2 linked regions of the Phreatobacter stygius genome follow. Each later gene encodes a partner of the first gene's protein in a complex. Links are inferred from orthologs where the notes say so. Each region holds a gene or a part of one and is shown on either strand. Other genes may lie near its edges. The genes, in order: E8M01_RS27730 and eno.

Evidence for each region.
Region 2: the proteins of E8M01_RS27730 (region 1) and eno are in contact, whole or in part, in a solved structure (PDB 2FYM), measured with the Escherichia coli proteins. The link is inferred for Phreatobacter stygius from one-to-one orthologs.

The regions. Positions count from the first base shown.
Region 1 is NZ_CP039690.1:5,869,045-5,877,198, reverse strand. What follows is about bases 1,746-5,378. They hold E8M01_RS27730 (Rne/Rng family ribonuclease), read left to right. Parts: upstream 1,746-2,112; coding sequence 2,113-5,178; downstream 5,179-5,378. In the rest of the region: E8M01_RS27740 (N-acetylmuramoyl-L-alanine amidase), read right to left, coding at 1-555; E8M01_RS27735 (L,D-transpeptidase), read left to right, coding at 1,028-1,630; E8M01_RS27725 (vitamin B12-dependent ribonucleotide reductase), read left to right, coding at 5,996-8,154. UniProt on the Escherichia coli protein: Endoribonuclease that plays a central role in RNA processing and decay. Required for the maturation of 5S and 16S rRNAs and the majority of tRNAs. Also involved in the degradation of most mRNAs.
Region 2 is NZ_CP039690.1:6,470,972-6,478,404, forward strand. What follows is about bases 2,076-4,987. They hold eno (phosphopyruvate hydratase), read left to right. Parts: upstream 2,076-2,845; coding sequence 2,846-4,129; downstream 4,130-4,987. Other genes in these bases: E8M01_RS30680 (hypothetical protein), read right to left, coding at 2,076-2,221; queF (preQ(1) synthase), read right to left, coding at 2,271-2,717; E8M01_RS30695 (YbjN domain-containing protein), read right to left, coding at 4,229-4,888. In the rest of the region: dicarboxylate--CoA ligase PimA, read right to left, coding at 1-1,300; more of E8M01_RS30680, read right to left, coding at 1,352-2,075; E8M01_RS30700 (DMT family transporter), read left to right, coding at 5,143-6,060; E8M01_RS30705 (FtsB family cell division protein), read left to right, coding at 6,095-6,412; pdhA (pyruvate dehydrogenase (acetyl-transferring) E1 component subunit alpha), read left to right, coding at 6,607-7,433. UniProt on the Escherichia coli protein: Catalyzes the reversible conversion of 2-phosphoglycerate (2-PG) into phosphoenolpyruvate (PEP). It is essential for the degradation of carbohydrates via glycolysis.

The sequences.
Region 1 (8,154 bases):
GCGCCGAAAGCCGTCGGCGTCGGTGCGCACGAGCTCGAGCACGACCTGCGGCGGCGCGCCGTCGCGGCCCTCGACCAGGTGGGCGCGCTCGATCAGCGCCGGCCCGGTCAGATCGACCACCACCCGTGACTTGCTGGGGGCGAACAGGCCGTAACGGAAGGCCTGGATCAGGCCGCGCGCGCCGGTGCCGGCGGTCTGCGCGGTGGAACGCGCGCCGGAATGCGCCCGCTGGTTGCCGATCTGGAAATTGACCTCGTCGAGATCGATGATCACCCGGTAGGGATCGGCGAGCGCGAAAGCCCTGATCTCGATATTGCGGGTGAGCTCGAACGACAGCCTGGTGCGGCCGCCATCGCCGGTGATGTGGGCGCCCGAGACCACCGCCGGCAAGATCGTCCGTGCCGCATGCGCCCGCGCCTCGCCGGCCCCGCCGTCGCGCGCGGCGGTCGAAGCAATCGCGCCGGTCGAAACCGGCTCGCTGGTCTCGGCACGCAGAGCTTCGCCCGCGAACAGCGTCGCGGCCAACAGAGCGCCAAGAAAACGGGAACCGGCCATGGCCCCTCGAAGGTCGGACGAGGCGGCGCCAGGACAACCAGCAAGGACCGCCAGGAGATGGGATAACCCATAGGGCCTCCCGGGTTAACTGCCCGTTAAGCATCCCCGGACAGCCGGCCCGGAAGCGTTGCCGGAAAGACACGAAACAGACCGTCGCCCTTCCCTGCCGGGGAAGCTCCGGCCGCCTCCGCGCGGCCGTCCGGCGGCTTGGACGCCGAATGCCGGGCACGGACCCGAATGTGTGGGAATTTGGCCACAGAACGGCCATGAAGGTGACCGGCCAAGGCCCGTTCACGACTTCGTGAACACCAGCCAAGCCAATGACTGGGCACGCTTAATTCCGACGATTCACCCTCATCACCGAGCGCCAAAGACAATGAGCCACCACGCAGAGAATGCCGCTCCCGGCGACAAGGCCCTTGCCGATGCCGGTGCCCGCGACAGCACCGATGTCAGCGCCAATGCCGGAGCGATGTCGCGCCGCCTGTTCCTCCTGGCCTCGCCCGCCGTGCTCGCCGGCTGCGTCACCGGCGGCGGCCCGATCGGCTCCTATGCCGGGCGCCAGGATGCCGGTGTCACCTTGCCGGCCATGGACACCTCCAATGTCGACCCGCGCTTCCTGCGCCAGGAAGTCGCCTATGCGACACGCGAGGTCGCCGGCACCATCGTGGTCAGGCCGAGCGAGCGGCATCTCTATTACGTGCTCGGCAATGGCAGGGCGATCCGCTACGGCGTCGGCGTCGGCCGCCAGGGCGCGCTCTGGCACGGCCGCGCCGCGGTCGGCCGCAAGGGCTCGTGGCCGAACTGGACGCCGACCGCCAACATGATCGCCTATGACCAGCGCAACGCGCGTTATGCCGGCGGCATGGCCGGCGGCATCGCCAACCCGCTCGGCGCCCGCGCGCTCTACCTCTATCGCGGCAGCCGGGACACCATGTACCGCCTGCACGGGACCAACGTGCCCTCGTCGATCGGCCAGGCCGTGTCGTCCGGCTGCATCCGCTTGTTCAACCACGACATTATCGATCTGCACGACCGCGCGCGGATCGGCACGCCCGTGGTGGTCATGGCCTGACGGACCGCGCCACGGTTTGTACGACGGCTACGCTTGCCAAGGTCGCACTTCCGCCGCTACATAGGTCATGACACGGTCATGCGGGTATGGAGCGGCGTGTCGATCGAAGGCAGCCGAAGGTTTCATTCCGTGGCCCCGATCCGAGCGCTCCCTGACCCCCGCACGCGTGGCGCCGTCTTCGGCGAGCCGCTGCCATGTCACCCTTAGCCGCGCCCCGTCCGGGGCCGCGTCGCACTTCGAAAGGGTCTCGCCCATGTCGGGATCGACGGCACAGCCGGGTTACAGGCGGACGGGAGATCTGATGATCGCCTGCTCATCCGCTGGCCCCGCCGTCGGCATTGCGACCAGGCTTGCACCCTCCCCTTCCACCGCAATGACGGCCGTGCGCCGGCGCCTTCACGGCGCCGCCCTGGCACTTTCTGCAGAGCGGGGCCCGACCGGGCCGGCGCTCGCGGCCGCCGTAAACTTCAAGAGCTCATCCGATGGCCAACAAGATGCTCATCGACGCCGCCCACCCGGAAGAAACCCGGGTCGTGGTGGTCCGTGGTAATCGTGTCGAGGAATTCGACTTCGAAAGCCAGTCACGCAAACAGCTGCGCGGCAATATCTATCTCGCCAAGGTAACGCGGGTCGAACCCTCGCTGCAGGCTGCCTTCATCGAATATGGCGGCAACCGGCACGGCTTCCTCGCCTTCTCGGAAATCCATCCCGACTATTACCAGATCCCGGTCGCCGACCGCGAAGCGCTGCTGGCGGAAGAAGCCCGCTCGCATCGTGACGACGACGACGAGGAAGGCGGCCGGAGCGAACGTGGCGGCCGCGGGGCCAAGGACGGCGGCCGCGATGGCGGCAGGCGCCGCCGGCGGCGCGGCGGTCCGCGCCCGCGCAACGAGGCCGCCGAAGCCAAGACCTCGGACGCAGTGACCGGTGACGCCGAGACCGACGAGGACGAGGCCGGCGCCGAAGGCCATGACGAGGCGCAGGACGACGGCCGCGACCGGCAAGACGACGACCGCGACGACCGGCAGAACGACGACGGCGGCGACGAGCCGCGCTCCGAGAGCCGCGACACCGAAGAGAACGGTGACGGCGACGGCGACGAACGCGGCAACGGCCATGTCGAGGAGGCACCGGCCGAAGAGGACGTGGTCGAATCGGTCGGCGCGGGCGACGCCTATGAGGACATGCCCGACCGCACCTTCCGGCCGCGCAAGCAGTACAAGATCCAGGAGGTGATCAAGCGCCGGCAGGTCATGCTGGTGCAGGTCGTCAAGGAAGAGCGCGGCAACAAGGGCGCGGCGCTGACCACCTATCTGTCGCTCGCCGGCCGCTATTCCGTGCTGATGCCGAACACCGCGCGCGGCGGCGGCATTTCGCGCAAGATCACCAATGCCGCCGACCGCAAGCGCCTGAAGTCGATCGCCGGCGACCTGGAAGTGCCGGACGGCATGGGCGTCATCCTGCGCACCGCCGGCGCCAACCGCACCAAGACCGAAGTCAAGCGCGACTTCGAATATCTCCTGCGCATGTGGGAGACGGTGCGCGAGGTGACCTTGAAGTCGAATGCGCCGACGCTGGTCTATGAAGAAGGCTCGCTGATCAAGCGCTCGATCCGCGATCTCTACAACAAGGACATCGAAGAGGTCCTGGTCGCCGGCGAGGAAGGCTACAAGGAAGCCAAGGACTTCATGCGCATGCTCATGCCGAGCCATGCCAAGAACGTGAAGTCTTATCGCGAGCCGCAGCCGCTGTTCGCCCGCTCGGGCGTCGAAGCCCAGCTCGACGCGATGTTCTCCAACACCGTGCAGCTGAAATCCGGCGGCTATATCGTCATCAACCCGACCGAAGCCCTAGTCGCCATCGACGTGAACTCGGGCCGCTCGACCCGCGAGCACAATATCGAGGACACGGCGCTGCGCACCAATGCGGAGGCCGCCGACGAGGTGGCGCGCCAGCTCAGGCTGCGCGACCTTGCCGGCCTGATCGTCGTCGACTTCATCGACATGGACGAGAACCGCAACAACCGGGCGGTCGAGAAGCGCATGAAGGATGCGCTGAAGAACGACCGGGCGCGGATCCAGGTTGGCCGCATCTCGCATTTCGGCCTCCTGGAAATGAGCCGCCAGCGCATCCGCACCGGCGTGCTTGAAAGCTCGACCGAGGTCTGCGCCACCTGCGGCGGCACCGGCCATGTCCGCTCGGTCTCCTCGGTTGCGCTGCACCTGCTGCGGTCGGTCGAGGAGCAATTGCTGCGCTCGGCCATGTATGACGTCGTCGTGCGCACCCGCACCGCGGTGGCGCTCTATGTGCTCAACAACAAGCGCGCCCACCTGCACGAACTGGAGAGCCGGTTCCGCGTCAGCGTCGACATCACCGCCGACGAGACGGTCAGCGGCCAGCACATGTTCGCCATCGAAAAGGGCGCGCAGGTCCATACCCATGAGACCGCCTACCGGCCGCCGGTGATCGCGCCGCTGCCGGTCGACCCGGACGATCTGATCGACGACGAGATCGAAGAGGACGACGAGGCCGAGGCCGAGGTGCAGACCAGCGCCGAGCCGCGCGAGCCGCGCGAGCCGCGTGGTGAGCAGCGTGCCGAGACCGAAGACGGCGAAAAGCGGCGTAAGCGCCGGCGCCGGCGGCGGCGCGGCCGTGGCGGCGAAGGCCGCGAAGACGGCGGACGCGATGAATTCGGCGCCGAGCGGCCGCATGTCGCGGGCCAGGCGAACGACGATCTCGATGCCGACGACGCCGAGGACGGCGATGATGAGGCCGGCGCCGAGGATCAGGCGCTGGAAGGTGCCGCCACCGACGATGCGAGCAGCGAAGGCCGCCGCCGCCGGCGCGGCCGTCGTGGCGGGCGCCGCAACCGGCGCGAGGACGAACCGGGCTTCGTGGCCGAAGGCGAGACCGAGGCCGGGACCGAAGCTGGCGCCGAGACGGGCGCGGACGAGGTCGGCGAACCTGCCGTCGTCGAGGCTCCGGTCGTGACCGCGGAACCGGCCGCCGAGGCCGAACCGAAACATGCCGGACGGCGCGGCCGGCCCCGTCGTGGCAAGGCTGCCGCGGCTGAAGAACTGGCCGCGAGCGAGGCAGCCGAAGGCGCGGCGACTGCGGAAGCGGCCCCGGCCGAAGCCGCTCCGGCGCCGGCGAAACCGGCGCGCCGCCGCCGGACACCGGCAGCCGATGTCGCTGCCGAGGCAGCGGCCGTTCCCGCCGACACCGTGGTTCAGGCTGAGCCGGCGGCGGCCCCCCCGGCGAGGCGCCGGCGCACGCCCGCGCCGGAACCGCTGGCCCAAGCCTCTGTCGAAACTCCTGCCGAAGCCCCTGTGGCAGCCCCGCCGACGCCGCCGGCCCTGCCGCCCATGGCCGCGCCGGTTGTCGCGCCAGTCGTGGCGCCGGTGGCCATGTCGGTGGCACCGGCGGCTGTCGAGGAGCCAGTGAAACGCCGTCGTACGCCCGACCCGGAACCGGTCGAGATCGTGCAATCGGCGACCCCGGCCGCGCCCCGGCGCGCCGGCTGGTGGAACCGCAAGGCCGAGGGCTGAGCCCTCCGCGAGGCTCGCTGAGAACAACGAACGGCCGGGGGCACCTCCGGCCGTTTTCGTTTGTCCCACAGGCGGTCCAGCCGGTTCGAATCGACGGCCGGAATCGGCCAGCGGAATCAACTGGAACCGATTCCCGCCCTGCCCGGTCCCGTCAGATGATTCCGTGCCGCTGCGTCAGCGCGAACAAAAGGCGAAACGGCCGCCGCAGAGCTGTCACAATCCAGCCACACTTCGCCACCCCCCACGCGATGTTGGGAATATCTCCCGCGGTTCCGCACATGACTGTGGAGAGCCGGCGAAGGGTTGGTGAATTTTTCCTTGGCGAATCTCCTCGGAATCTCCGACACTTGGCTCGCTGGTGCCAGCTCCCCCCTTAAAATTTGACCGCCCGACACCATATTTAGGGGTCTGTTTACCCATAGCCCCTATATCTTGACGACATGAAGGCATGCCGCTTACCTTGGAGTTCGGTTCGGCGGGTCTGTTCAAAGTTCTCGCCGCACCAAATCCCCAGACGGTTTCCAGGCTAACGTCGCGCGCCAGCGCCGCGTGGCGGGAGGAGTCTTTGCCATCCGATGGCGCGTTCCCTTGCCGGAGCGCTGCCCGCGGGCGGCGAAGTGTCGCCGCGACACCGTCCGGGAACGCGCCAAGCGCGACAAGAGTTAACCAGCGGACCGGTTCTCCCCTGTGGAGAGCGGGGATGGTGGGTGAAGGCGGCAAAAGGGTCCGGCAGAACCGGACCGACGCAGGTCCAGGGCATGGACCGCGGGGCGGCTCGGGAGCACAATTCCCGGCCAGGACATGAAGGACGAAGACGATGCGCATCGAACGGCGATACACCAAGGCGGGCCAGTCGCCCTATGCAGACATCGCGTTCCGTGCGGCCACGTCCGAGATCCGCAATCCGGACGGTTCGATCGTGTTCCGGCAGGCCGACATCTCGGTGCCCGAGGCCTGGAGCCAGGTTGCGGCCGACATTCTCGCGCAGAAATACTTCCGCAAGGCCGGCGTGCCGGCGCGCATGAAGAAGGTCGAGGAAAATTCGGTCCCGTCCTGGCTGTGGCGCTCGGCCCCCGACGAGAAGGCCATGAAGGAACTGCCGGAGAAGGAACGCTGGACCGGCGAGACCTCGTCGACCCAGGTGTTCGACCGGCTGGCCGGCACCTGGACCTATTGGGGCTGGAAGGGCGGCTATTTCGAAGCGGAAGCCGATGCCCAGGCTTTCTTCGATGAACTGCGCTACATGCTCGCCCTGCAGATGGTGGCGCCCAATTCGCCGCAATGGTTCAACACCGGCCTGCACTGGGCCTATGGCATCGACGGCCCCGGCCAGGGCCACTATTACGTCGATTTCGAAACCGGCAAGCTGACCAAGTCCAAGTCGGCTTACGAGCATCCGCAGCCGCATGCCTGTTTCATCCAGTCGGTCGCCGACGACCTCGTCAACGAGGGCGGCATCATGGACCTGTGGGTGCGCGAGGCGCGCCTGTTCAAATATGGCTCGGGCACCGGCTCCAACTTCTCCTATCTGCGCGGCGAAGGCGAAAAGCTCGCCGGTGGCGGCCGTTCGTCCGGCCTGATGAGCTTCCTGAAGATCGGCGACCGGGCCGCCGGCGCGATCAAGTCGGGCGGCACCACGCGCCGCGCCGCCAAGATGGTGGTGGTCGACGTCGATCACCCTGATATCGAGGCCTATATCGACTGGAAGGTGATCGAGGAGCAGAAGGTCGCGAGCCTGGTCACTGGCTCGAAGATCAATGCCAAGCACCTCAAGGCCATCATGAAGGCCTGCGTCAATTGCGAAGGCGCCGATGGCGAGCGCCTGGACGGCTGTTTCGACCCGGCGATGAACCCGGCGCTGAAGCGCGAGATCAAGGCCGCCCGCAAGTCGATGGTGCCCGACAATTACATCAAGCGGGTGATCCAGTTCGCCCGCCAGGGCTATACCGATATCGATTTCCCGACCTATGACACCGACTGGGATTCGGATGCCTACCTGACGGTGGCCGGCCAGAACTCCAACAATTCGGTGTCGCTGAAGGACGACTTCCTGCGCGCCGTGGAGACCGATGGCGACTGGAACCTGACGGCGCGCATCACCGGCAAGCCGATCAAGACGCTGAAGGCCCGCGACCTCTGGGAAAAGATCGGCCACGCCGCCTGGGCCTCCGCCGACCCGGGGCTGCATTTCAACACCACGATGAACGACTGGCACACCTGCCCCGCCGCCGGCCCGATCCGCGCGTCGAACCCGTGCTCGGAATATATGTTCCTCGACGACACCGCCTGCAATCTGGCGTCTGCCAACCTGTTGCAGTTCTACGATGCCAAGGCCAAGCAGTTCGACATCGACGGCTACGAGCATCTCTGCCGGCTGTGGTCGGTGGTGCTCGAGATCTCGGTGCTGATGGCGCAATTCCCGTCGCGCCAGATCGCCGAATTGTCCTACGAATACCGCACCCTCGGCCTGGGTTACGCCAATATCGGCGGCCTGTTGATGACCATGGGCATTCCCTATGACAGCGACCGGGGCCGCGCGCTCGCCGGCGCGCTGACCGCGGTCATGACCGGCATCGCCTACAAGACCTCGGCCGAAATGGCCGGCGAACTCGGCACCTTCCCCGGTTATGCGCCGAACCGCGAGCACATGCTCCGGGTCATCCGCAACCATCGCCGCGCCGCCCATGGCGAGACCGCGGGTTACGAGAGCCTGGCGGTCAACCCGGTGGCGCTCGACCACGCCAATTGCCCGGATCCGGAAATCGTCGCCCGCGCCAAGAAGGCCTGGGACGATGCGCTGGCGCTCGGCGAAATCAACGGCTATCGCAATGCCCAGGTCTCGGTGATCGCGCCGACCGGCACGATCGGCCTGGTGATGGATTGCGACACCACCGGCATCGAGCCCGACTTCGCCCTGGTGAAGTTCAAGAAGCTCGCCGGCGGCGGCTATTTCAAGATCATCAACCAGGCGGTGCC
Region 2 (7,433 bases), 600 kb from region 1 along the record:
AGCCGATATCGCCGGTGAGGAAAAAGCCGTCGGCGAACGAGGCCGCACTTTCCTCCGGACGGTTCCAATAGCCGCGGGTGACGTTCGGGCCCTTGATCCTGAGCTCGCCGATTTCGCCGGTGTTCAGCACGCGGTGCGGATCGTCGAGGGCGGCCACGTCCATTTCGATGCCGGGCAAGGGCAGGCCGATCGTGCCGGGCTTGGGCACGCCGGTATTCGGCACATTGGTGCCGGACGGCGAGGTTTCGGTCATGCCCCAGCCGCCGGTCAGCCGCATGCCGGTGCGGCCCTCGAAGCGCCTGGCGATCTCGACCGGCAGCGCCGCGCCGCCGGACGCCGCATAGGCCAGCGACGACAGGTCGGTATTGGCGAAGCGCGGATGATTGACCAGTGCGATCCACATGGTCGGCACGCCTGGAAACACCGTGGCCCGCCGCTTCTCGATATCGTCGAGCGTCTGCTCGGCGTCGAAGCGCATGCGCAGCAGCATGCAGGAGCCGCGCGCGACCTGGCGCAGCATGACGCTGGTCAGCGCATAGATGTGGAACAGCGGCAGCACCAGGATGACCTTGTCGTCTTCCGGCCGGCCGTTCGGCAAGGCCTGCTGCCAGGCCTCGTAGATCGACACCGCGGCGGTCAGGTTGCCGTGGCTCAGCATGGCGCCCTTGGGCATGCCGGTGGTGCCGCCGGTATATTGCAGCAGCGCCACGTCATCCGGCTTGACGATCGGCCAGGCGGCCGGCGGCACGGCGCCCTCGACGAAATGGGCGAAGGTGGTGATGCCGGGTTTCGGCGGGATCGGCAGCACCGGCACGCCCGACGGGCCCCAGGTGGCGTCTTCCGCGACGATCAGCCGGTCGAGCAGGCCGGCATCGAACAGTTTCAGCGCCATGCCGAACAAGGGCGCGATGTCGGTCGTCACCAGCACCCGGGCGCCGGCATCCTTCAGCTTGTAGGCCAGCACGCGCTCGGCATCGAGCGGGCTCAGATGGGCCAGGCGCACGCCGGCCTTGGCGGCGCCGAAAAAGCTGATCGGATGATGCGGCGTATTGGGCAGGTAGAGCGCAACCGTGGTGCCGCTGCCGATGCCGGCGCGCTTCAGCGCGGCGCCGAACTGGTCGGCGCGGGCGCCGAGATCGGCATAGCTGATCGATCGGTCGCGAAATTCGAAGACGGTCCGTTCGCCATGGGCTTTCACCGCGCCGTCGATGAGATCGCCCAGCGTCGTGATGTTGATCGGCGTGTCCCACGACACGCCGGCCGGATAAGACTTCTCCCAAGCAAACGGCCTGGATGCCATGCGCGTGTCCTCCCTCGCCGGCGGGTTTTCTCCGGCCGACCGGGACCCGCTCTACCTTAGCGCCAACCTTTGTCCGTCGAAAACCGCCGGTTTGCAATTCACTCCTGCGGTGGCGAGCGAGGCGCAGAGCCGCGTCGCGGCATTGGCATTGGCGAGTGGGCCGGCCACCAGCCTGAGGTCGACCGTGCCTGGCCGGGCGCCGTCCTGGACGGCGACGAGCGGCCGCAACCCCTCGAGCAAGGGGCCGTGCTGGGCGCGCAACTGCTGCCAGCGCGACCTGAGCGCGTCCATCGACAGTTCGCCGGCGAGATCGACGCCGAATTCGGTGCGGATCGCGGTCGATTCCTGGGCGGCAGGCGACGGCGCGGGCACCGAGGCGGTGGCCTCGACGGATGGACCGACCTGGCGCACGCCCGGCCGCGGCACCGGCGTCGGCGTGCTGGCGATTTGCGGCTCGCGGGCCGCCGGCTGAGGGTCGCGCGGGACCGGCTGGGGCTCGCGTGGCGCTGCCTGCACGGCCGGCGGCTCGCGTTGCGGGATCGAAGCGGTGACGTCGCCCTGGCTGCTCGAGCGCTCCATCGCCGCGACCCGCTCGGCCAAGGCCTCGCGCTCGGCGGAGAGCGAGCGCACGGCATCGGCAAGGCGGCGCGTCTCATAGAGCATCAGCGGATCGGCGGCGGCCGGCCGCGGCGCTTCGGCGCGCTGGATCACCGGCGGCGGCGCCGGCTCGAACAGGCGCGCCAGGCGCTGGCTGCCGCCCTCGGTGCGGGCCGCCATGATGGCGGCGCCCGAACAGATCAGCGCGACGCCGGCCCAGGTCGCCAGCCGCGACAGGAGCCGCTGCGGCGGCTCGTCGGTCAGGCCATCCGCCTTCACCTCGTCGGGATCGTCGGTCTTGGCTTTTTTGGCTCTCAGCAGCATGGCCCGCGGGCTTTCCCGATTCGCACGCGCCAGTGTAGCAGAGGAAGCGTCAGCCGCGTCCGCGATAGGGCGCCACGCCCTGGTCCGGCAGCCAGACCCCCTTGGGCACTTCGCCGGTCTGCCAGAACACGTCGATCGGGATGCCGCCGCGCGGATACCAATAGCCGCCGATGCGCAGCCAGCGCGGCTGGAGCAGGCCGACCAGGCGCTTGCCGATGGCCACCGTGCAGTCCTCGTGGAACGCGCCGTGGTTGCGGAACGACGACAGGTAGAGCTTCAGCGATTTCGATTCGACCAGCCAGGCATCGGCGACGAAGTCGATGACCAGATGGGCGAAATCCGGCTGGCCGGTGACCGGGCAGAGCGAGGTGAATTCCGGCGCGGTGAAGCGCGTGACGTAATTGGTGTCCTGGTGCGGATTGGGCACCCGGTCGAGCACGGCCTCGTCGGGCGAGGCCGGCATCGCCACGGACTTTCCGAGCATGAGATCGGTCATCGGAGACCTCCTTTGAAGTCTGGCTATGCGTTGGCCGGGGTCCTACACGTGCGCGCGCTGTCTTGAAAGGGGCTGACATTGTTGTAGAACGCGCCGACGCCCCGTCACCCGCCATCTGAGAGGCCGCAATGACAGCCATCATCGACATCATCGCCCGTGAGATCCTCGACAGCCGTGGCAATCCGACCGTCGAGGTCGACGTGGTGCTCGAGGATGGTTCCAAGGGCCGCGCCGCGGTGCCGTCGGGCGCCTCCACCGGCGCCCACGAGGCGGTCGAGCTGCGCGACGGCGACAAGGCGCGTTATGGCGGCAAGGGCGTGCGCAAGGCGCTCGACGCGGTCAATGGCGAGATCTTCGACGCGCTCGGCGGGCTCGATGCCACCAACCAGGTGCAGATCGACAACATCATGATCGCGCTCGACGGCACGGCCAACAAGGCCCGCCTCGGCGCCAATGCCATTCTCGGCGTGTCGCTGGCCACCGCCAAGGCCGCCGCGCTGTCGCGTGACCTGCCGCTCTACAAATATGTCGGCGGCTCCTTCGCCCATGTCCTGCCGGTGCCGATGATGAACATCGTCAATGGCGGCGCCCATGCCGACAACCCGATCGACTTCCAGGAATTCATGGTGCTGCCGGTCGGCGCGCCCACCGTTGCGGAAGCCATCCGCACCGGCTCGGAAATCTTCCACACGCTGAAGGCGGCGCTGAAGAAGGACGGCCACAACACCAATGTCGGCGACGAGGGCGGCTTCGCGCCGAACCTGAAATCGGCGCAGGCGGCGCTCGACTTCATCATGACCGCCATCGACAAGGCCGGTTACAAGGCCGGCGACGACGTGGTGATCGGCCTCGATTGCGCGGCCACCGAGTTCTTCAAGGACGGCGCCTATCACTACGAGGGCGAGCGCAAGGTGCGCGATCCCAAGGCCCAGGCCAAATATCTCGCCAAGCTGGTCGCCGACTATCCGATCCGGACGATCGAGGACGGCATGGCCGAGGACGATTTCGAGGGCTGGAAGATCCTCACCGACCTGGTCGGCGCCAAATGCCAGCTGGTCGGCGACGACCTGTTCGTCACCAATACCAAGCGGCTCGCCATGGGCATCGAGCAGGGCCTGGGCAATTCCATCCTGGTCAAGGTCAACCAGATCGGCACGCTGACCGAGACCCTGGCGGCGGTCGCCATGGCCCATTCCAACAGCTACACCGCGGTCATGTCGCACCGGTCCGGCGAGACCGAGGACGCGACCATTGCCGATCTCGCGGTCGCCACCAATTGCGGCCAGATCAAAACCGGCTCGCTCGCCCGCTCCGATCGCACCGCCAAATACAACCAGCTGATCCGCATCGAAGAAGAGCTCGGGCCGCAGGCGCATTATGCCGGCCGCGGCGCGCTGAAGTCGAAGGGCTGAGCCATCGGCCCGGATCACGCCGCATGACGCAAAAACGGCGGGCCATGGCCCGCCGTTTTCAGTTGACGCCCGAGGTTCGGCTGAACCGCGGAAAAATGCTCAGGTCCGCCGTTCGGTCGGGTTGCCGCCGCCCTTGCCGCCGGTCGACGGCGGCGCGCTCGGATCCGCCGGTGCGGGCGCAGGCGCAGGGGCCGGACCAGGACTGGTCGAGCGGCCGGCGGATCCGCCGCTGCTGGCGCGCGGGGTGAACCGATCGAAGGCGTTGATCATGGTCTGGAAGGTCGCCACCGATTCCGAGATGAAACCGACATTGACGCCGCCGTCGAAATCGACGTCCCATTCGAGAACCAGGTCGTTGTCGCTGTCGAGATAGGTCTTGGCGAAACGTTTCTCGTAGTTCCAGGCGTTGACGAAGGCGTGTGTGAAGCGATCGTTCTTTTCGTAGAGCGCGCGGTACTGGATCGACTGGCAGCCGCCGTCATTGCAGGCATAAAAGAACACCGTGACCCGGCGGCCGCCGATCATGGTGCGGATCCGCGACCGGTTGTTTTCGCTGAGGACCTCGGCCTGGAAGCCGCGATTGCGCAGCACGGCGGCCATCTGCTGCGGCGTGATCCGGCCGACCGAACCGGTCGGCGCGGCCTGGCTGTCCTGACCCCGTTCCGGGTTCGCCCGCTTCTGGGCATCGGCCGTCGGGGCCATCACGGTCAGCGCGGCCAGCGCCGCGAGCGTTGCGAAGAACAGGGGGCGTTTGGTCATTATCGAGCTCCAGAGGGATGCCTGCGCCGGCTTGCCGTGCGGGTGCGTCCCGAATGAGTCTAGTGCAAAGTGATTTCCGCCACATGTCATGGCGATCCGCGCCATGTTGCGCTGGATCGTCCCGGCAGCCAAGTCCCGGCAGCCAAGTCCTGGCAAGCAGGGCGCGCCGTATCGCCTCGGCCGGAGACCGGCATGGCCGACCTGCTCGATGCGTCCTTGTGAGCCGGGCGGCGATCGGCGAATGCTGCGCTGCAATGTCGACTTTGTCCCCCCGCATGCTCGCCCTGATCGCCATGGCCACCGCCGTGTCGATCTATGGCGGCCAGTTCGTCTCGGTCCGTTTCGGCCTGGCGAGCAATCTGTCGGCCTATGACATAGCGGCGCTGCGTTTCATCTTCGCCGGCGCGGTCATGCTGCCGTTCTTCATCCGGGCCGGCGTCGCCGATTGCGCGGGTCTTGGCTGGGGCAAAGGGATTGCCCTGGTGCTGACCGGCGGCTTTCCGCTGACGGTGCTGTCCAATATCGGCCTGATCTATTCGCCCGCGGCGCATGCCTCGGCGATCCAGCCCGGCATGGTGGCGGTGACCGCGACGACGCTTGCCTATCTCGGCATGGGTGCGCGGATCCCTGGCGGCGTTCTGCTCGGTTTCGCGGTGGTGCTGTCGGGCCTCGCCGCCATCGCCATTGCCGGCTCGACCGGGGCCGAGGGCGCGAGCACGCTGGCCGGCGACCTGATCTTCGTGGTGGCCGGCCTCGGCTGGGGCGTGTTCACCTGGCTCTGCGGCCGCTGGCAGGTGCCCTCGGTCGTCGGTGCCTCGATCGTCTCGGTCCTGTCGATGGTCTATCTTCCGGTCTATCTCCTGGTGCTCAACCCCGGCCTGTCGGCGGCGCCCTGGAGCGCGATCGTCTTCCACGGCGTCAACCAGGGCATCATGAACGTCGCCATTGGCCTGCTGCTCTGGACCTATGGCACGCGGACGCTCGGGGTCGCCACCGCGGCGCGCTTTCCGCCGATGATCCCGGTGCTCGGCACCCTGATCGGCATTCCCGTGCTGGGCGAGATCCCGAGCCCGCTCGCCGCCACCGGCGTGGTCGCCATCGTCCTCGGCCTGCTGATCGCCGCGACCTGGCCGTCCATGGTGCGCCGGCTCGCCAAATTCAGGAACGATTAACGCTCCCGAAACCGGATTCGGGCAGGATCCGGCCATGGTCATTCGCACGAGACTTCACCGGATTCTGCAAGCTGCCGCGCTCTACGCGCTGGCCGCGGTGATGATCGCCTATTTCGGCTTTCACGCCTATCACGGCGATCACGGCATTCGCGCCAAACAACAGTTCCTGGCCGAGATCGCCGATCTCAACACCGAGCTTCAGGCGCTGCGGCGCGAAAAGGCCGAGGTCGACCGGCGGGTGGTGCTGATGCGCACCGAGGCGCTGGATCCCGACATGCTCGACCAGCGGGCACGCGAAATCCTCAATTTCGCCGACCCGCGCGAACTGATCCTGATCGAGCGGCGGCGTTGAGCCAACCGGTCACGCCTGCGTCATATCAACCTAAAATCGGTTGATGACGCCTTGTGAACCGAAATCCGGTTAACTCCTTGATTGCCTTGCCGCGTCAATGGTTTGTGCACTGCACAATGGCCTGACGGCCGCGCTTCCCTCGGGCCGCTGGCCGCGCTATCTGTCGTCTGACAGTTGATGCGCAGGGGAACCCTATGGCCGTGACCGCGACGAAGAGCGTGAAAGCCGGCGCCAAGACCACGGCGTCGAAATCCGGACCGGTCAAGAAACAATCCCAGCAGCCGACATGGACACGCGAGCAGGAGCTCGACGCCTATCGCGAAATGCTGCTGATCCGCCGCTTCGAGGAAAAGGCCGGCCAGATGTATGGCATGGGCCTGATCGGCGGCTTCTGCCACCTCTATATCGGCCAGGAAGCGGTCGTGGTCGGCATGCAGATGGCGTCCAAGCAGGGCGACCAGGTGATCACCGGCTATCGCGACCACGGCCATATGCTGGCCACCGGCATGAGCGCCAACGGCGTGATGGCCGAGCTGACCGGCCGGCGCAACGGCTATTCGCGCGGCAAGGGCGGGTCGATGCACATGTTCTCCGCCGAGAAGCATTTCTACGGCGGCCACGGCATTGTCGGCGCCCAGGTGTCGCTCGGCACGGGCCTGGCCTTCGCCAACCGCTACCGCGGCAATGACAATGTCTCGCTGACCTATTTCGGCGACGGCGCGGCCAATCAGGGCCAGGTCTATGAGAGCTTCAACATGGCCGCGCTATGGAAGCTGCCGGTCATCTACATCATCGAGAACAACCGCTATGCCATGGGCACGTCGGTCAATCGCGCCTCGGCCCAGACCGACTTCTCCAAGCGCGGCCTGTCCTTCTCCATTCCGGGCGAGCAGATCGACGGCATGGATATCCGGGCGGTCCACGCCGCCGGCCTGCGCGCCATGGACTGGTGCCGTGCCGGCAAGGGGCCCTACATCCTGGAAATGCAGACCTACCGTTATCGCGGCCATTCCATGTCGGA